3 regions of the Agrobacterium tumefaciens genome follow, and region 1 is predicted to be linked to each of the others. Evidence: predicted binding sites of a transcription regulator. Region 1 holds the regulator's gene; each other region holds the start of a gene.
The links. Region 1 encodes PhoB, which activates phosphate uptake and scavenging genes when phosphate is short. Its sites were predicted from a motif close to TGTCATNNANCTGTCAT; they were not measured.
Positions count from the first base shown of each region.

Region 1 (6,975 bases):
GCAAACGTATCGAACAATGGCGCGGCGGCTTCGGCCATGGCTGTATCACTCCTTGCGCGGATGCGCTGTCATAAGGTTGTCAATAGGCTCGCGAGGTTATCCCTCGCCTGAAAATCAAAAATGCCGCCTCGCGGCGGCAGGGGCACTATTGTCACTTCGTTTGCCGATGTCAACAAAAGTCCGCGTTTCCCGGGCTTCTCAAGCACTAGTAGGCGCCACCGAAAGAGGCCCAAGGTGTTGCCTTTCAGACTCAACTCGCCAGCAAGTTGGGGAAAACCGGAAAATCGATTCCAGATGATTCCCGCGACTCTTGCCACGGAGTCGGGCTGGCACTAGGTTAATCGCTAATTACTAGACTGCATTGCGGCGGAACTAGTCACCTAAAATCCGGCAGAAACCACGCTCGCGGCGCGCCCGCGAGACGGAGAGGGATTCTGCCGAAAGATACGCGACAAGCGGAGAAGCGGCATGAACTGGACAGACGAGCGGGTCGAGAAACTCAAGAAATTGTGGGCCGAAGGACTGAGCGCCAGCCAGATAGCAGCGCAGCTGGGCGGTGTAAGCCGTAATGCCGTGATCGGCAAGGTCCACCGCCTCAATCTGCCGGGACGCGTCAAGGCCGGCGGACCGGTGACTTCTGCACGCTCCGCGCCCAAGCGCACCGCGGCCCCTGCCCCGCGCGCGACAAATTTCACGGCACGCGTCAGCGCGGCACCGGCCCGAACCATGAGCCGTTCGAACGCAGCAACGGCTCTTCATGAAGAGATCGATATCGAAACCGCGCAGGTTCTCGATTACGTTCCTTCCAGAAATGTAGTGACGCCGATTTCCCGTCGCTTGACGCTGACGGAACTGACCGAGCGCACCTGCAAGTGGCCGGTCGGTGATCCCTTGAAAGACGATTTCCACTTCTGCGGTTGCGAAGCGCTGGAATCCTCACCCTATTGCAAGTTCCATGCGAAGCTCGCCTACCAGCCGGTCAGTGAGCGCCGTAAGGCTTGAGTGTTGCGGCACGCATTCAGCACTCAAAAACTACGGGCCTTCGGGCCCGTTTTTTTATGACAAATTCAGGCCGGTTCCGGAAAACAATCGCCGGTGGCATGTTCGGCCTTTCCTCCACGCCGCCCGGTCCAGGCACGTGCGGTTTAAACGGCAACTTTGGACGTGCCCTATCTCTTTGTTTTACGCATTTTCCGGACGTAGAACCGCTTTACTGGAAATACTCTAGCCCACAATCCGCATGCGAACAGGCCGCCGATTGTCCATTCAAAAGGTCAAGGTGCCGTGTTTGGGAAAGGTTCAAAACCGAAAGGCCCGAAACCGGAATGGTGTCGGGCCTTTTGATTTTGGTCAGATGTTGTGCTGATTGAAGCTGCTGTTCGGCTTAGCTCAGGCTTCCATCGAATATCCAGCACCGCGAACGGTGCGGATGACATCCTGCATGTGCGAAAAATTGAGCGCCTTGCGCAGGCGTCCTACGTGAACGTCAACGGTGCGCTCATCCACGTAGATATCGTGACCCCAGACGCCGTCCAGCAACTGCGAGCGGGAGAACACCCGGCCCGGAGATGTCATCAGGAATTCCAGCAGGCGAAATTCCGTCGGTCCGAGGCGCACTTCGCGGCTCTTGCGGTGAACGCGGTGGGTTTCGCGATCGAGTTCGATATCGCCGCATTTCAGCACCGATGAAAGAACCTCGGGGCGGGCCCGGCGTAGCATGGCCTTGACGCGGGCCATGAGTTCCGGCGTCGAGAACGGCTTGACGACATAATCGTCGGCGCCGGTGGCAAGACCGCGCACCCGCTCGCTTTCTTCACCGCGCGCTGTCAGCATGATGATGGGCAGGCGTTCGGTTTCGGGCCGCATTCTCAAGCGCCGGCACAGTTCGATGCCGGAAACACCGGGCAACATCCAGTCCAGGATAAGAAGATCCGGAATACGTTCCTGCAGCCTGATTTCCGCCTCGTCGCCACGGGGTATCGTGTCGACGTCGTATCCCTCAGCCTCGAGATTGTAACGAAGCAGGACGCTCAACGCTTCCTCGTCTTCCACAACTGCAATCTTGGGCACCATATACTAACTCCGCAAGCTTCTGCCTGTCTGTTATTCGGTCACCGAACCGAGTGTGTTGGAACTATCGTCCTTCGGACGCTCACCCTCCGGCTGGCTGCCGGTGGCCATGTAATAGATTGTCTCAGCGATATTCGTCGCATGATCGCCGATACGCTCGATGTTCTTGGCGCAGAACAGAAGATGTGTGCAGGTGGTGATGTTGCGCGGATCTTCCATCATGTAGGTCAGAAGCTCACGGAAGAGCGACGTGTACATGGCGTCGATTTCTTCGTCCCGTTCACGAATGGCGTTGGCTTTCTCGGCAGAACGCGTGGAATAGACGTCGAGTACTTCCTTGAGCTGCACCAGCGCCAGTTCCGACAGATGTTCGAGACCGCGGGCGAGCTTGCGCGGCACGCCGGTGCCGGCAACCGCGATAACGCGCTTGGCAGTGTTCTTGCCGAGATCGCCAACGCGCTCGAGATCGCCGGCAATACGCAGCGTGCCGATGATTTCGCGAAGATCGGCCGCGACAGGCTGCCGTCTGGCGATGGTGACGATGGCCTTGTCGCCGATCTCGCGCTCGGAATGGTCGAGGATCGCGTCGTCGGAAATGACCTTCTGCGCAAGCGCAGCGTCGGAATTGACCAATGCGCGCACGGCGTCGGCGCACATCTGCTCGGCCAGACCGCCCATTTCGGCGATGCGGCGCGTCAGGAACTTCAATTCCTCGTCATAAGCGGACAGAATATGCGAATGGGTCGTTGTCTGTGTCATGGTCTAATCCTCCGGCTTGGCCTTCATGCACGTGCACGCCAACGGGGCACGGCAAAGGCACCAGTCTTGTTCGGTTTCGATAAAGCGCCGGCCGGAAATCAGCCGAAGCGGCCCATGATGTAATCCTGCGTACGCTGGTCGTCCGGATTGGTGAACATCTTGTCCGTTTCGTTTTCTTCGACAAGATGACCAAGATGGAACATGGCCGTACGCTGGGAAACACGCGCTGCCTGCTGCATGGAGTGCGTGACGATGACGATCGTAAAGTTGGCGCGCAGTTCGTGGATCAGTTCCTCGACCTTGGCGGTTGCGATCGGATCGAGCGCCGAGCAGGGTTCATCCATCAGGATCACTTCCGGGCTGACGGCAACCGCGCGCGCAATGCACAGACGCTGCTGCTGACCACCGGAAAGGCCGGTACCGGATTCCTGCAGGCGGTCTTTCACTTCGTTCCACAGGCCGGCCCTCTGCAGGCTCTGTTCAACGATCTGGTCCATATCCGCCTTGTTACGGGCAAGACCGTGGATGCGCGGACCGTAGGAGATGTTCTCGTAAATCGTCTTCGGGAAGGGGTTCGGCTTCTGGAACACCATGCCGACGCGGGCGCGCAATTCCACGACATCGATCGCCTGATCGTAGATATCGTCGCTGTCGAGGGTGATCTTGCCGGTAACCCGGCAGCCATCGATCGTATCGTTCATGCGATTCAAGGTACGCAGGAATGTGGATTTACCGCAACCGGACGGACCGATGAGCGCAGTGACCGTGTTTTCGCGGACATTGAGGTTCACGTCGTAAAGCGCACGCTTTTCGCCGTAAAAAACCGAAACGTCCTTGCCGATCATCTTGTACGAAACTTCATTCATTTTCTTGTCCAGCGCCTTTTCAACTGCTGCTTCCGACAACATGTTCATTGCTCAATCTCCCTCTACCAGCGCCGTTCGAAGCGGCGACGCAACAGGATTGCGCCAACATTCATGACGATGAGGAACAAAAGCAGGATGATGATAGCGCCGGATGTCCTTTCGACAAAGGCACGTTCCGCTTCGTTCGCCCACATGTAAATCTGCACCGGCAGAGCCGTGGACGGATCCATCGGCGTTGTCGGATAATTTGCAACGAATGCCACCATGCCGATCAAGAGCAGCGGCGCCGTTTCACCCAGCGCATGGGCAAGGCCGATGATGGTGCCGGTGAGAATGCCGGGCATGGCGAGCGGCAGAACGTGATGGAAGATCGTCTGCATCTTCGAAGCGCCGAGACCAAGTGCTGCGGCACGGATCGACGGCGGCACGGCCTTCAATGCGGCGCGTGTGGCAATGATGATCGTCGGCAGTGTCATCAGTGTCAGGACGAGGCCGCCGACCAGAGAGGCCGAGCGCGGAAAGCCCATGAAGTTGATGAAGACGGAAAGGCCAAGCAGACCGTAAACGATCGAGGGAACAGCCGCGAGATTGTTGATGTTCACCTCGATAAGATCCGTCAAACGGTTCTTCGGAGCAAATTCCTCGAGATAGATGGAGGCTGCGACACCGATTGGCAGCGACAGAACCAGCACGATCATCATCATATAGAAGGAACCGATCAGCGCCACACCGACACCTGCCGCTTCCGGACGGCTCGAATTGCCGTTAACGAAGATGCCGGTGTTGAAATGTTTGCCGAGCTGGCCGCCTTCGGCGAGCTGATTCATCCAGCCGAGCTGCTGGTTCGAGATACGGCGGTTGGCTTCATCCACCGTCAGATCGACCTGGCCCTTGAAGGCACTATCCACATCGCCCGATGCGAGAAGCGTGACGTTGCGTGTGGTGCCGATGACGGCAGGATCGGCGACGACGATGTCGCGCAGCTGGGTGCGGACGCTGTCGGAGATCATGACGTTGACGGCGCGCAGACCGGCGCGGTCCGTCGGCGCGACGCCGAGAACCTTGGCAACCGCATCTCGGGCGAGAACGGGATAATTGGCCGTCATCAGCTTTGCGGGGTTTGCGGCCCGCTCATTCTTCGGATCGATGATCAGTTCGGAAAACTCGACCGGGACCGTGATCATCGTCTGCTGGAAGGCGGTGTAACCCTTGGAAACGACCGACCAGAGCAGCAGGAAGAGGAAGATGAGGCCGAAGGAAATCGCTGCCATTCCATAGGCGCGGAAGCGGCGTTCGGCGGCATAGCGGCGCTTGATGCCGATATCACGGCGCGTGGCGCTGTTTCCGGCGGCAGCACCGGCTGTGGGAGAAACGATGTCGGTCATTCATATTGCTCCCGGTATTTGCGCACGATGTAAAGCGCGTAGATATTCAGGCAAAGCGTGATGGCGAAAAGCGTGATGCCCAGCGCGAAGGCGACAAGCGTCTGCGGCGAGGTGAATTCAAGGTCGCCGGTCAGCTGGCTGACGATCTTGACCGTCACCGTGGTCATCGGTTCGAACGGGTTGATCTGCAGGCGGGCCGCAACACCGGCGGCGAGAACCACAATCATCGTTTCGCCGATCGCACGCGACGCCGTCATCAGCACGGCGCCGACGATGCCGGGAAGAGCGGCAGGAACGATGACCTTCTTGATGGTTTCAGAGCGCGTGGCACCAAGACCGAGAGAACCGTCGCGCAACGAACGCGGCACAGCGGTGATGATATCGTCCGACAGTGACGAGACATAGGGAATGAGCATGATTCCCATCACAAAGCCGGCGGTAATGACGCTCTGCGCCTGGATGAAATTGGCATAGTTTCCGGTTGTGAGACCGCTGATCTGCGTGGAAATGTCTCGCAGGAAAGGACCCACCGTCGTCAGCGCGAAGAAGCCATAGACGATCGTGGGAATACCGGCGAGGACCTCGAGCAGCGGCTTTGCCACTGAACGCAGGCGCGGCGAGGCGTATTCCGACATGTAAATCGCCGAAAACAGACCGACCGGGACCGCGACCAGCATGGCGACGAAGCCGATATAGAGCGTGCCGGCAAGCAGCGGGATGAGGCCGAACTGGCCGGAGGAGTCCGTTGCCCCAGCGGCGGCAAAACGCGGATCCCACACGGTTCCGAAAAAGAACTGGTGTGCCGGAACCATGGTGAAGAACTGGATGGCTTCCGTCAGCATCGACAGGACGATGCCGATGGTCGTCAAGATCGCGATGGACGAGGCAACAAGCAAGGATGCGAGAATGACCCTTTCAACCTTGTTGCGGGCCCGAAAGCGCGGAGCGATCGAACGCAGCGCATAAGCGGCGCCGGCGAACGCGGCCGCCAGCACGATGACGATCATCGCGATGCGGCTTGTAGTGGTCATCGTGTTCAGCGTCTGGGCAGCATCGACCATATAACGCTCAGGATCGCCGGCGATCGCGACGCCTTTCGATGCCAGAAGCGGCCTTACCGCGGCTGTATCCGCGTCTGCCTGCGCAGTTTCTTCCGCCGTCAGGCGCTGAAGACCTCGGGCGATGGAGCTCACCATGCCATAGGTCAGGCTTTGCTGCGCCTCGGACTGGGCGCGCACATCTTCGGGAAAATTGCCGCGCACGGCAGAAGTGACGACCAGCGGGCTGATAACGAGCCAGACACAGAGAATGAACGCCGCGGGCAACACCGCCCAGACGACCGCGTAGGAGCCGTGATAACCGGCACGGGAATGCATGCTGGCGGGGCGCCCGCCAGACAGAGCAATGGCGCGGCGGCTGCCGAGCAGATAACTGCCGATGCCGATCAGCGCCAGTATCAGCAAAAGGATCGATGTGTTCATTAGAATTCCCTCGGCGTGCCTCAAGAGCACGGTGCGATATCGGGCAAATCAAAAAGTCATCAAAACGAGACCGCTGGACCATCCAGAGATGCCTGCCTTTTGACTGTATCAAAGTCTGGCAAGCGTCAAGGTTGATACAACCTATCCATCTGTAATCCATAAACAATTATGTGGATGGCGATGGATCGGAACTGTCAACCGGAGACAATCGCCGAAGCGGAGAGGCACCGGGCGGAACAAGGGGCGCGGCAGGCCGCGCCCCTCATCTTTATTACATGGAAGCGCCGGCTGCGAACTTGGCGCGGATTTCTTCGCGCTCCTTGTCCGGAGCGGCAACCAGGCCGTAGTTGGCGAGCGGGGAATCAGGGCCGATCATGTCGTCAGAAACGAAGAACTCGACATATTCCTTGAGGC
Region 1 is NZ_CP039903.1:106,518-113,492, reverse strand. It holds gene CFBP6623_RS00575 (aspartate aminotransferase family protein) at 1-38, opposite strand, end outside; gene CFBP6623_RS00565 (GcrA family cell cycle regulator) at 469-1,002, shown strand; gene phoB (phosphate regulon transcriptional regulator PhoB) at 1,390-2,073, opposite strand; gene phoU (phosphate signaling complex protein PhoU) at 2,104-2,829, opposite strand; gene pstB (phosphate ABC transporter ATP-binding protein PstB) at 2,928-3,743, opposite strand; gene pstA (phosphate ABC transporter permease PstA) at 3,758-5,080, opposite strand; gene pstC (phosphate ABC transporter permease subunit PstC) at 5,077-6,561, opposite strand; gene CFBP6623_RS00535 (substrate-binding domain-containing protein) at 6,833-6,975, opposite strand, start outside.

Region 2 (6,975 bases), 1.3 Mb from region 1:
GATTTCACCGGCCCATGCGCCGGTATTGGCGGCGGGGTCGAGATCGCCATGCTGGACCATTTCAATGAGCGCCAGCAGCTGCGGACGGAAAAGCTCCGGGCGGCGGCAATCATGCGAGAGGGTCACCAGTGCATTGCGGGTGTTGAAATCACCCTGAACGGCACCGAAGTCGGTTTCCATGGCCCAGAACGCGGCGATGACGCCAGCCGGTACGCCGTATTCACTTTCGGCGCGAGCGAAGGTGGAGGAGAGTTCCTGCAGCTTCCTGCGGCCGATATCGAGACGGGCCTGGCTGACGGTGCGCTGGGAGAATTCCAGGAAGGTCTGGCGGAAGACGCCCTGTGCACGGTCACGCGAAAGCACTTTCGGGTCGATCTGCGCGCCGGCAAGCGCCTTCTGGATCGCGTCGGCCGGAATGCCCTTGGCCAGCGCATCGGCTTTCACGCCCTCGAGAAATGCGCCGAGATCACCGCCGCAGGCGACCTGTTTGGGATCGTCAGGCGAGGCAACGGGCGGCGTGGCAAGGGCGGAGCCAGTGGAAAGAAGCGACAAAGCGGCGGCAAAAATGATGCTGCGCGACCGGAAGGTAGACATGGGAATTTCCTCAATGGGTTGTAGGCCCGCTTTACCCATATGTTTGCGACAAAAAAACGGGTCTCGCAGCCAGACGACAGGTGAGAACGCGGTTTTTTCGAATGTGTTGCTTCTTGGCCGTGTTTATTTGGCGGAGGCGACCCATTTCCGCCAGTTTTTCTCACTGCCGGCAAAAACATTGATATCGGTCGGGCCGTTTACGCCGGGCACAACGCCGGTTGCCGTATATTGCCAGAAGGCCCATTGGCGTTCTTCGTAGATTTTGGCCGGATGGGCTGCGACGGAGCGCACCCAGAAATGGTAATTCTTGAACTGGCCAACGAGATTGTCGCGGTGGAAATCAACAGAGGTGTAGATGATCGGGCGCTTGCCGTAATGGGCTTCGAGGCGATCCATGAAACGCTGCATCTCGGCGCGGACGATGCCGGGGGCGGGCCTTGTCTTGCAGGTGGGGGAGGCGGGGTTCCATTCGACGTCGAGAACGGGCGGCAGGGTGACGGCTTCCTTCGGCACGTTGCGAATGAACCAGTCGGCCTGAGCATCGGCCGTCGAGCAGAAATAATAGAAGTGATAGGGCGCGTGGAGGATATCCGCCGCTGCGGCGCTGCGCCAATGGTCGCCGAATTTCGGATCGATGCGGTCCGATCCTTCCGTCGCCTTGATGAAGACGAAGGACACACCTGACTTGCGCACGGTCTGCCAGTCGACATCACCATTCCATTTGGACACGTCGATACCGTGCACCTCGTGGCGATGCGGGTTGTTCATGCCGAAATCCTGTGGGTCGGTATCGGCGAATTTCGGCTTGGAAACGGATGCGGTTTCAAGCAGGTCGTAACTCGTGGACGTGCAGCCGCCGATCAAGAGCAAAGCCGACAATAGTGCCGAAAAACGCAGCCGCATTGGAACCCTGATGAAAGTGTTGTTGCCCATCCCGCAGCCGCAACATGGCGCGGCGCATCTCCCGATTTACCCATAACATGGTAAACAAATTGATATGGCAAGGGACAATGGCCCTTTTCGACATCGCAAGTCGCTGGATTTGAAGCGATTTGTGGCGTGGCGGCGGGAATAACGGCAAGGATTCGCAAGTGGTACGCCGCGCGTTGGCAGCGCACCCCTGTTCCTGCGGAGGCGCCGGAATATTTTTCGAGAATCAGGCGTCCGCCAGCATCCGGCTGATTTTTGGCTGCACTTCGGCGACCGGTAGCGTGATGACGGCCCGCCACGCGTAACCGCGGGCGATCTCTTCGAATTCTAGATTACCGTCAAAGCGGCCAGCCATATTGGCCAGAACATAACGAAGATTGGCGCGCGGCGTCACGTGGAAACGGGTAAGCCACGCCTGCAGAAGGGTGCGGAACCACTTCGGTAATTGTTCCTGCTGGCCAAAATCGACAATATGCAGGGAGCCGCCCGGTTTGAGCGCCGTGAGCGCCTGTTCGATCGCCTTTTCCCATTCCGGTATCATCGACAGCGCGTAGGGGATCATGACGCGGTCGAAACCGTCGGGTTGGCCGAATTCAGCGGCGCGAAAGGCAGTGGCATCGGCCACGCGCAGAATGGGGCGCTCCGCCTTACCGGCGAAATTTTCCGACGCGGTCAGCAGCATTTCAGATGAGATATCGAGGCCGAAGAGTTTTGCCTGCGGAAACTTCCGGCTGGCCAAAAGCAGGTTACGGCCCGTGCCACAGCCAACTTCCAGCAGCGTGCCGCCATCGGGCACATCGAGGCCGGAAATGGTCCTGTCGCGGCCCAGAAGGTAATATTTGCGGGTGATATCGTAGATATGCCGCTGGTGGCGATACATGCGGTCCATCAGGCCCGCATGCGCGCTGTCTGCAAGACCCACATTCTCGCCAATGGTTTTCATGCCATAGCCCTCTGGTAGATATGGAAACCGCCATAAATGGCCGATCGATCCATGGCGTTCAGCTCTTGCGAACGCTCTTCGAGATAGACCCACTGGTTGCGAATGTCGGTGGAGAGCCTGCCTTCGATAACGCTTTTTTCGGCGGCGGTGCGGAAGATGACGCGTGCGCCGGGAGCGGCTGTGCGACTGATCTGCGACCACAATTCGTTGAGTTGCCCGTCCGTCATCCAATCCTGCGCGTCGAGGAGAATGTAGCGATCAACGCCGCTTGCCGGCTTTTTGGAAAGAAGCTCGGTATAGGTGGCGTGGTGCACGGCGACGCGGGCCGTATTATTACGGATCGTCTCGTAATATTCCGGCTTCAAATAGGCGGGCAGGGCGCCTTCATGTGGCTCGGGATAACGGCGCGCAAAGGCCTGCCAGGCGAAATAATTGTCGCTGAGCGGGAAGTTGCAGGCAAGCTTTTCCAGCCGTTCCTTGAGCACGGCGGCAACCGTGCCGTTAGAGGAAAGGCTCGCCAGCTCGTCATATTGACGGGGCGGAATACCGAGGCCGAACAGAGAGCTTTTGCGCTTCGTCAGCCAGCGCACCACCGGCTTGTCGAACAGGGGGGCGACCTTGCTGTCGAAAAACTGGCGTTGTTCGTCCAGCGTGCGGGTCTTGGCCATTTCGGTGAGTTTCACGCCGTGCAGGCGCGCCATCAAATGGCCGGCGCCGATGAAACGGCCAAGCAGGCCGGTGCGATAGATGTTCCGGTCGAACACCGAAATGCGGCGGCGGCCGGAGAGGGTACGCTTCGACCAGTAGGCCTTGGTCGTATCGTCGAGATGGTCGGCGATGAAACGGTCATAACCATGACTGTTGCTGCGCGTATTGGCGCGGCCGAAGTGACGCACGACGTCCTGATGGGCGGGCAGGTGGCGGAAGGCGGCGAGCTTCAGCTTGTTGAGGGCAATGTGATGCGGGTTCAAATCCACCACATCGATGCTGGCAGGGTTGCGGGAGAGATAGGCCAGCATGTTGCAGCCGCCCGAACCGATGGTGACGACCCGGTGGCCTTCGCCAAGCTCCATCGCTTCCATGTCGATTTCCGGGTCTTCCCAGATTTGCGGATAAACGAGACCGGAAAAAAGAACTCCGAAGAACCTTTCTGAAAGGCCGCTTTTCGAGAGTGCCTTGTGCTGTAGCAATGCGGACTTCAGTTTCGTGTTTTTGCTGAAGCCGGTCTTGGGTGCCGCACTCGTCATATGTTCACCTCTCAGTCGATTGAGAGGCGTCTACAGCCGTGACGCTACAGTTTGATGACAGGGGCTGTGGGTGAAAGCAACGAATCAGAAAGACGGTGGGAAACCTGCCTACGCCTGAGATTATCGATAAGGCAGTCATCACGGGCGGCGTCATCCTCGGGCTTGTCCCGAGGATCCAATCACCATGACAAAATCAGACGGTTGCAGATGCTCGGGACAGGCCCGAGCATGACGGAGGATAGGTTTGCGTCATATCTTCAGAGAAGCCGTAGGGTTACACGGCGTTTCCAACCGAGCCGGAGGCTATTACTTCCGCAGAACGTGCAGCATGCCCTTGCGCTTGGCATCGTAATAATAACCGCGGGCATAAAGACGGACCGCGTTGTCGCGGTTGTTGTCGGCCACCACCCATGCGCCGCTCAGATATTTGACGGCGTATTTGAGGTTGGTTTCGGCATCGAACAGACCGGAGGCAGGGCCATCGAAGCCCATGGAGCGGGCCGTGGCGTGCCTGATCTGCATCAGGCCGAAGTTGCCGCTGTTATAGGCGCCGGGATTGTACATGCTTTCACGCTGCACAACGCGGTGAACCAGATCTTCCGGCACATTATACATGACGGCATATTTGGAAATCAGTCCGCTCAGCTTCTCGCGTCCGGCTGGCGCTGCCTTGAGCGGCGTCGTCATCGCTTCGTTCTGTCGGATGGCGGCAAGGGCGGCGTTGGTGGGGCCAGAGGCGTAGGCAAGAACCGTGCTGTCCGGCTTCGGCAACGGAATGACCTTTCGTTCCGCCGTTAGTTCAGTGCCAATGGAAGGCGAACCGGGCGGCGGCGGTGCGGGCGGGAAGCTGCCCTTTACGGCAACGACCTGCGGCAGATCGGCTGCGGCGTTGTGAATGGCCGGCTGTGCCGCTGAGCCAGCGGTAGCAATCGCGGCTGCTGCCGGAGTGACGCCTGTCGGAGCGAGGGCCGCGACCGTGGTCGGCGCTGATGTCATCACCGTCGCCTGAGCGACTTCATTCTGCTGCGGTTGCATCTGCGCGCTAATGGCGGCTGCCGCTGCGATTTCAGAGGCCGGCGGCAGGGCCACGCGTCCGCCCTTGACGGCGACTGCGGTGGGAAGTGCTGCAGGCTGGGAAGAGGTTGCCGCATCAGCAGTCTGGGTCGCCGGTGCGGCGGAAGTTATGCCGGGTACCGTTTCGGCTGCTGCCGTCTGTGTCGATGCTTGGGCGGCGGGTGCCGTTGCGGGGTTGACTGTTGCGATTTTCGGGCCGTTCGGACCTTCCTTCGCGGTATATTCGACGCTGGTACAGCCGCTTAATGCCAATGCCAGACCCACGGTGGAAGACAGAAGAAGTGCACTTCTTCCGCGGAATTTGCCCGAATTTCGCATGTTGCCGCCTTCGTTATGCCTGTCTCTCGATACCCCCGCGTCAAGCGAAGCAGGCAGTGTCCCGTCGAGCCTTCATTAACCTATTGTAAGGATAGCGGCAAGCCGGGACGTGGCATCCCGGTTTTTCAGGCTGCGATGCGCCTGTAACCGGCGCTGACGGCGCGGCCGGAAATGAAGTGGGTGCGGTATTTTGGCCGGATTTTCTTCTCGCCCGACATGCGGCGCACCAGCGCCAGCGTTGAGCCGGCAAACAGCGCCTGTGCGGTGAGAACGGCAAGCGCTAAAAGCAGGATTGCGGCCTGCGCCGCCGCCAGCGTTTCCACGGCGTTGCCGGAGGTGGAAATGAATTGCGGCAACAGCGCCAGAAAGAATGTGAAGTAACGCGGGCGCAACGCGGCAATGGCGTAAGAATCGCGGAAAATGCCGCTCCACGATTTGCCCGGCAGATTGTCGTTATCGGCATTGGCCGCCTGGGCGGCGGGTGTCGCAAAAGTCCACAACAGGAACAGCATCAGCCAGCCGATGCCGGCCCATTGCACTATACCCAGAAAGGATTGCGGCAGATAGGCCAGACCGGCCACCGGAATGGCCGAAATCGTCATGGCCGTGACGACGCCGAGCGCCCCGCCGCTGACGGAGGCGAAGATGGTCTTTTTGCCGCGGATGGCGGCATAGGAGGCGACAGAGAATACAAGGGGAGAGGGAAGTGCGAACACAACGGCACATGCTGCACAAAAAATCAGCCAGGCCTGTCCAGACATTCTTTTCCTCCTTGCCCTCCCTGTCACCGCATTAATTAGCCTATCGTAAAATTAGGCCGCTGTGAACGGTTGACCGACGTGTTCCATCACTTCGGTAAACCATTTTGCAGAAAGGTCGAAATGCTTTCCGCCCTTGATACGCGGAAACTCGATCGTCCGCAATTTGCCGTTCTGATCTTCATCATGGCCGGTGACGCCGGAGACCTTGTTGAGCGCGCTTTCGACGGCGAGATCGACCATGCCCTGGATGAGCCGCAGATCATCGCCATTGGCGGGCGCGGACCGGGCGAAATAGCCCGACTTCTGCACCATGGAGCGTTCGGCGCCGATGAGGCCGGCGAATTGCTTCTGGAACCAGCCACCGACATTGATGGTGTCGATCTTCACGTGGCCGAAGGCGTCGCGCTTGACGGCTTCGCCAGACGATTCCCGTTCGGCAACGATGGAATCAAGGCCGGCACCTTCGGAAACGAACAGTGTGACGTAGCCGTGTCTGTCCATGATCGCCTTCAGGCGTTCGGCTTCCGCCTCGATGTCGAAGGCCATTTCCGGCAGGTAGATGCCGTCGATATTCTTCATCTGCGTGTTCATCATCAGGCCTTCGACATATTCATTGCCGCTGGTCTTCTGGATATAGGCGCGCGCGGTTGCCGCCGTCAGCCAGCCGCAATGGCGGCCCATCACTTCATGGATCACGAAGGTCTTCGGCGCAGCGCTCTGTTCGTTGCTGACATTGTCGAAGAAGGACGCGCCAACTTCAGCGGCTGTCCATGCGCCGAGAGACTGCTTGATCGGCACCACGTCATTGTCCACAGTCTTCGGCAGGCCAACGACGGTGAGGTTATAGCCGTTGGCGCCGAGATAGGCGGCGAGGTCGGCGGCCGTCGTATTGGTATCGTCGCCGCCGATGGTGTGGAGAATGGTGATGCCGTCAGCGGCCAGCCGTTCGGCGGCGACGCGAAGCGGATTGTCGCCCTCTTTCACCAGTCCGCGCTTGGCGCAGTCGGCGGCGTTGGTGAGCTTGACGCGGCTGTTGCCGATCGGCGAGCCGCCGTATCGGTGCAGCAACGGGGCCTTTTCACGCATGTCGCTGGTGATCTCGATGCGA
Region 2 is NZ_CP039903.1:1,901,544-1,908,518, reverse strand. It holds gene CFBP6623_RS09620 (lytic murein transglycosylase) at 1-594, opposite strand, end outside; gene CFBP6623_RS09615 (glycoside hydrolase family 25 protein) at 718-1,497, opposite strand; gene CFBP6623_RS09610 (class I SAM-dependent methyltransferase) at 1,751-2,467, opposite strand; gene CFBP6623_RS09605 (DUF3419 family protein) at 2,464-3,714, opposite strand; gene CFBP6623_RS09600 (transglycosylase SLT domain-containing protein) at 4,021-5,106, opposite strand; gene CFBP6623_RS09595 (LysE family translocator) at 5,232-5,867, opposite strand; gene CFBP6623_RS09590 (pyrophosphate--fructose-6-phosphate 1-phosphotransferase) at 5,919-6,975, opposite strand, start outside.
Region 2: CFBP6623_RS09605 (DUF3419 family protein) is a predicted target of PhoB. The motif match lies at 3,758-3,774, and genes of this name have one in related genera.

Region 3 (6,975 bases), 860 kb from region 1:
CGAGAATCATCCCCCTACCCTCGCCAATGCGATTTAGCGGAACCGGGCTGAGCTTCTGGACAGGCGGAATCGCTTTTTCCTATTTGCGTCCATGCCAAATCGGCACTGCTGCTTCATATTATGACAGCGGCGGCTGGACTGTGTTCCACCCTGCAACATACCGGAAAACAAGCAGATTCAGACTTTTTAAAGGGATTTCAGGCATTGTTTTCAAGCCGTTTCATGATGAGCGGTAGAAATGATGGATGAAACCATGGTCGACGCGTTTGTAACACTCGCGCTCATTGCGCTGCCCGTTTATATTTTTTTCCGCTGGGTTCAGCAGGACTCGGAAAAAGACAATACTCCCAAAAGCAAGAATTCCATGGGGCGATGATCCCTTGCGACCGGTCCTCGGCTTTTGCACCATGTCCCCCGACAAATCACCGATGACCGATACCGAAGCGGCAATGTCAGCTTAACAGCCTGCATTGTGAGATATCGCACCAAACAGGCGGGTTACCTCTGCCGCAAAAAAAGCCGGGCTATGCCCGGCTTTTTCTCATTTGTGCACCATCTGCGGCGATCAGTTGATCGCCTTCAGATTGACGGTGAAAAACAGCGTTTCGCCGGACGAATCGTCGACGCCGTCATTGTCGGTCACGGCATAGGCCGTTCCTGCCTTGTCGAAGGTGAAGCCTTCCAGCTTGTCAACGACATAACCGTTGGTCTGGGCCTTGAGGTCGGGCAGGAAGTCATGCGCTTCCTGCTTGGCCACCAGCGGCAGTTCGCCACCGATCTTGCCCGGCTTCAGGTCTGCGATCGCGACGCGGTAGAGCTTCTTGATCTTTGCCTTGTCGCCGATCTGGTTGTCACGCTCGACGATATAGACATATTCGCCCTGTGCGGTGATTTCAGAAAGGCCGACCCAGCCCGCCTCGGTCTTGTCGAGCGGGTAACGCACGGCGCCCCATTCCTTGGACTTCGGGTTGTAGGAGACGAGCTTGACGAAGCCCTTCTCGTCCGTGCCCCATTCACGCTGCACGGCCATCCACAGCGTCGCGTCGTCGCCCTTGCCGATCATGGTCACGCCTTCGAAACCGAAGCGGGTGTCGCCGGCAAGCAGTTCCTTCGGCAGCGCAATCTCAGCCTTGATTTCACCCTTGGCGTTGACGTTGTAGAGCGCATGCGGAACGAGCTTGGCGCTGTCGCCTTCAGAAGCCAGCCAGAAGCCGCCCTTGCCGTCCAGCGTGATGCCTTCGATATCGAGTTTCTGGGCGGCGATACCGTCACGCTTGACGCGCAGGACGCTGGTGATGGTGGCGGGCTTCTTCGTTGCGTCGATAGTGTAGATCGACGGCTGGTTGCCATAAACCGAGTCGGAAACGGCATAGAGAATGCCAGGCTTCTCGGCATCGCCGACCAGGCCGGAAAGAGCGCCCCAGCCGATCGGTGCGCCGTCGACGGTGGCGGAAACCAGCTGCGGATAGGCTGCTTCGCCTTCAGCGCGCTCATAAAGCATGACGTGCGAGCGAACGCCGCCGTCTTCGACCAGATCCACCTCGTTCGCCGTGACAAGAAGATTACGCGACGGGATGGCGACTGCGCCTTCCGGCGAAACGCCCGAAGGCAGGAGCTGGGTCAGTTCCGGCTCCTTGCCGGTGTCCTTGTAGACAGCGACGACAGAGGCGCGCTCGGCAAGCACGAAGAAATATTTCTGGTCGCCGAATGTTGCCGCTTCCAGACCTTCCGGCTCGATGCCCTTGGCCTTGGAGCGCTTTTCCGGATAGTGGCCGATGGCCGCAACCGCATGCTCAAGCGAAGAGCCAGCTTCATAGAGAAGCTTGCCGGTCTTGTCGAAGATGGTGAAGCCGCGCGAACCGCCCTGCCAGTCGCCTTCATTGGCGATGACGAGACGGTCATTGTCCAGCCACTTCACGGCGTCCGGCTCGCGCTTGCGGCCTTCCTGCTTGTCGGTGAACTTCAGCTGGCCGTCGCTCTTGGTGTCAATACCTTCAAGATCGACCTTGCCGGCGGAGAAATGCGTCTTCACCGTGCCGGTCTTGCCGTCGATGATAACGATATGGTTGTTTTCCTGCAGCGTGAGCGCGATCTCGCCATTGGCGTTGATCGAAACGAATTCCGGCTCCGGATCTTCCGGGGCGATTTCTGCAAGACCGGTCACGTCGATCTTCTTCAGTGTCGCGCAGTCTGCAACGCCGTTCTTCAGAGCGACCGTCACCAGATAACCCGCCGGCATCTGCGGCAGGGCGCCTTCGTTCACCTCTTCGTCGCGCTCGTTCTCGATCGCGATGGCGGCGAAGGTCTTGTCCGGAGAGACGGCAACCGAATCGGGCTGGCCACCGAGATCACAGCTTGCCTCGATCTTCTTGGTGGCGATATCGACCGTTACCAGCTTGCCTGATGGCTTGACGAAGCTTTCAGAGGTGTTGACGCCGGCGAGAACCTTGACGCCGGCAACGGCGACCGAGGTCGGCTCGCCTTCGAGCAGCAAAGCACCGCCGGCCTTGGGGGCCTTGGCGTCGGTGATGTCGATGAAGCCGATGCCGCCAAGCGGGCTGTCCGAATAGATCAGCGTCATGCCGTCTTCGCTGGCGGTGACGATTTCAGCCGACGTGACGGACTTGGCATCCTTGTCCGCGGGCAGGTTTTTCGCCACCGGGAAAGATGCGATACGGTTGAAAACCGGCTCGGCAGCGGCCGGGAAGGCTGCGGATGTCAGCAGCGCGGCAGTTAAAGCCACATGAGAAAATCGGAACGCCATTATAATCCCCCTTGGGTCCAGAAATACCCCATGGCTTCTGCGTCAAAGACATGACAGTGGCATGACATTTCCTGTCGGGTGAATCAAAAAGCCCGGCCATGAAGGCCGGGCTTTCGTGTTTATGCGCATTCCGCGTATCGAAACGCCGTGTGTCCGGATGGAAGCTACACAGCCACGTATCGACACTTTCAATCCACACCATACTGGCTGAGAAACTGGCCTGTCCGAAAGAGACTTTCGAAAGACTGGCCTCTTCATGCCTGCTGATGGTGTGAGCGCGTCAAAACATGCTTCCTCGTGAACCTGAAAAACCGTATGCCCGCCGCCGGGCATCACGGCCTTCCGGAAACCTTACGAGTTAACAGCGTCCTTCAGGCCCTTGCCTGCGGAAAACTTCGGTACGTTGCGAGCCGGGATATCGACTTCAGCACCCGTGGAAGGGTTACGACCCTTGGAGGCTTCACGGCGGCTAACGGAGAAGCTGCCGAAGCCAGCGAGGCGGATGTCGCCACCGCTCTTCAGTTCGTTCTGTACGGTTTCGAATACGGCATCAACAGCGGAAGCAGCATCTGCCTTCGTGAGACCAGCCTTTTCGGCAACAGCAGAGACGAGCTCGTTCTTGTTCATGTTTCCACCCCTTTCAATGGTTTGAAACGACTAAATTAAGCCGGCGCAGAATACATTCGCATCCGCGCGCAGCAACTCAAAAGCGCTGGAATCGCCTGAAAAACAAGGGGTCTACGGGTTTTTTCACAAAAAAGGCCGACATTTCTGCCGGCCTTCCACATATTCGTGCCAATTTGGCATCACTTACACGGGCCGAAGCACCGCAGGTGTCTTCCGATACCTAACACATTGATTCTATGCGCCGCTCTTTACGAAAACCGATTCCGGCTTCCGCACCGATGCATGTATCAATGCGCGATCGTCTGACCAGCGTCGTCGACGCCTTCGACCGTGGCGATCACCGGCGTCTCGATGCTGCCGTCCCACTCGATGGGCTCCGGCTTGCGAAGCAGCGCGTGTTGGATCACCTCGCCCATGCGCGAAACCGGGATGATTTCCATCTCGTTCTTCACATTGTCCGGAATCTCCGCCAGATCCTTGGCGTTTTCTTCCGGGATCAGCACCTTCTTGATGCCACCGCGAAGTGCTGCAAGCAGCTTTTCCTTAAGGCCGCCGATCGGCAATACGCGACCACGAAGCGTGATCTCGCCCGTCATCGCCACGTCCTTCGAAACCGGAATACCGGTCATGATGGAGACGATGGCGGTGGCCATGGCGACACCGGCGGACGGTCCGTCCTTCGGTGTCGCACCTTCCGGAACGTGGACGTGGATGTCGCTCTTGTCGAAACGCGGCGGTTCGATGCCGAAGTCCACGGCGCGCGAGCGGACATAAGAGGCCGCCGCCGAAATGGATTCCTTCATCACTTCCTTGAGGTTGCCGGTGACCGTCATGCGGCCCTTGCCCGGCATCATCACGCCTTCGATGGTGAGCAGCTCACCGCCGACTTCCGTCCAGGCAAGACCGGTGACGACACCGACCTGATCCTCGCGCTCGGCCTCGCCGTGGCGGAACCGCGGAACGCCCAGATAGTCAGGAACGTTGGCGGCGGTGACTTCCACGGACTTGACCTTGCCCTTGATGATCTCGGTGACAGCCTTGCGCGCCAGCTTCATCAGCTCGCGCTCGAAGCTGCGCACGCCCGCTTCGCGGGTGTACTGCTGGATGACGATCATCAGAGCGTCATCGGTAACCGAGAACTCTTCCGGACGCAGGGCATGTTCCTTGATCGCCTTCGGCAGCAGGTGACGCTTGGCGATTTCGCGCTTTTCGTCTTCCGTGTAACCGGCGATGCGGATCACTTCCATACGGTCCATCAGCGGGCCTGGAATGTTCAGCGTGTTGGCCGTGGTTACGAACATCACGTCGGACAGGTCGTATTCCACTTCAAGGTAATGGTCCATGAAGGTGGAGTTCTGTTCCGGATCGAGAACCTCCAGCAGTGCGGATGACGGATCGCCACGGAAATCCATGCCCATCTTGTCGATTTCATCGAGCAGGAAGAGCGGGTTCGCCTTCTTGGCCTTCTTCATGGACTGAACGATCTTGCCCGGCATGGAGCCGATATAGGTGCGGCGATGACCGCGGATTTCCGCCTCGTCACGAACGCCGCCCAGCGCCATGCGCACATATTCGCGGCCGGTCGCCTTGGCGATCGACTTGGCGAGCGAGGTTTTGCCAACGCCGGGAGGGCCGACGAGGCACAGGATGGGTCCGCGAATCTTGGTAGCACGCGCCTGTACGGCCAGATATTCGACGATGCGTTCCTTGACCTTGTCCAGACCGAAATGATCCTGATCGAGGATCGTCTCCGCGCTGTTGAGGTCGGTCTTCACCTTCGACTTCTTGCCCCAGGGCAGGCTCAGCAGCCAGTCCAGATAGTTGCGCACGACGGTCGCTTCCGCGGACATCGGGCTCATCTGGCGAAGCTTCTTCATTTCCGCCTCGGCCTTTTCCTTGGCCTCCTTGGAAAGCTTGGTCTTGGCGATACGCTCTTCCAGCTCGGCCATCTCGTCACGGCCATCCTCGCCGTCACCGAGTTCCTTCTGGATCGCCTTCATCTGTTCATTCAGATAATATTCGCGCTGGGTCTTCTCCATCTGGCGCTTGACGCGCGAGCGGATGCGCTTTTCGACCTGAAGCACGGAAATCTCGCCTTCCATGAAGCCGAGGGCCTTTTCAAGCCGCTGCTTCACGCTGACGGTTTCCAGCATTTCCTGCTTTTCGGTGATCTTGATCGACAGGTGCGAAGCAACCGTATCGGCAAGCTTCGAATAATCGTCGATCTGACCGGCAGCGCCGACAACCTCAGGCGAAATCTTCTTGTTGAGCTTCACATAGCTCTCGAATTCCGAAACGACGGAGCGCGACAGCGCCTCGATCTCGACCGGGTCTTCCGCAGGTTCCTGCAACGGCGTCGCGGAGGCTTCGTAGAAATCCTCGCGGCCGGTGTATTCGTCGATCTGGGCGCGGCCCTTGCCTTCCACCAGCACCTTCACGGTACCGTCCGGCAGCTTCAGAAGCTGGAGAACGTTGGCGACGGTGCCCACCTTGTGGATGGCATCCGGGGTCGGATCGTCATCGCTGGCATTGATCTGGGTGACGAGCATGATCTGCTTGTCCGAACCCATGACCTCTTCGAGCGCACGAATGGATTTTTCCCGCCCGACGAACAGGGGAACGATCATATGCGGGAAAACGACAATGTCGCGCAGGGGAAGTACCGGATAGGTACCGCCAGATGCCGCAGACGTGATGTTCGTCATATCATTTCCTTTCCATGGTCCCTTTCGGGACACTTTGCCGAACGTCTTGGGGGCGTTCGGCATATTCATTTCTCGAGACTGAAAGTGGAGTTTCGAAACACCGATTTCAAGTCGCCGGAAGAGACGGCCCCGCGCACCGGCAGAACCGTGAAATTCAACAAAACCCAGCGCCGGCTATTACTCCCGACATTTCCGGTTATCCCAAGGGATCAGGAACCGGGTCGCCGACGGCAATTCACATTTCCGTCACATCGCGCTGCAAATCAGTTGTAAGACTTTATCAGTAAAGCGCAATCCGCTCCAAACGCAAAATGGCAGACGAAGCTTTCCTCCACCTGATTGTCGGGATGCAACGCAGGGATGCCTCAAGCGGTGAGGAGCGTTATGGCGTATCCGCGGCCATGGGTCCGCGAACGCCGATACAGTTGCCCCAGGGGTCACGGAACTGGCACATCCAGAGTTCCTGATCGATTTTCATCGGGCCGCGATAAAGAACAGCGCCCGCGTCCCGCAGATGTGCGAGTGACCGGCCGAAATCCTCCGTCCACCAATAGACGACAGACCCTGCCGCCCCGCTTGAAACCTTCTCATCAGCGGGAACGATTTCCAGCTGGATATCGCCGATCCGCAGGAACTCGAAGCCGGAAGGAAGGCTGACCGATGCAACCGCCTCCGGAAATGCTCTACCGTACCAAAGCAACCCTTCGGCGGGATCGGACACGTGAATGAGGATTGCGGTTACTGGATTCATCAGGATACCCGATATTTCAGGGGCATGTCCGCTTCTCCACGAAAAGCGAAAACGCGCCGCCTCCTAGTTTCTACGTATTATTCAGGCACAAGGCGCTTACGTCGTCCCCGGAAATTCCTCGAATGCCG
Region 3 is NZ_CP039903.1:961,962-968,936, reverse strand. It holds gene CFBP6623_RS26690 (hypothetical protein) at 239-376, shown strand; gene CFBP6623_RS04875 (esterase-like activity of phytase family protein) at 566-2,764, opposite strand; gene hupB (DNA-binding protein HupB) at 3,116-3,391, opposite strand; gene lon (endopeptidase La) at 3,679-6,096, opposite strand; gene CFBP6623_RS04855 (VOC family protein) at 6,479-6,847, opposite strand.
Region 3: CFBP6623_RS04875 (esterase-like activity of phytase family protein) is a predicted target of PhoB. The motif match lies at 2,815-2,831, and genes of this name have one in related genera.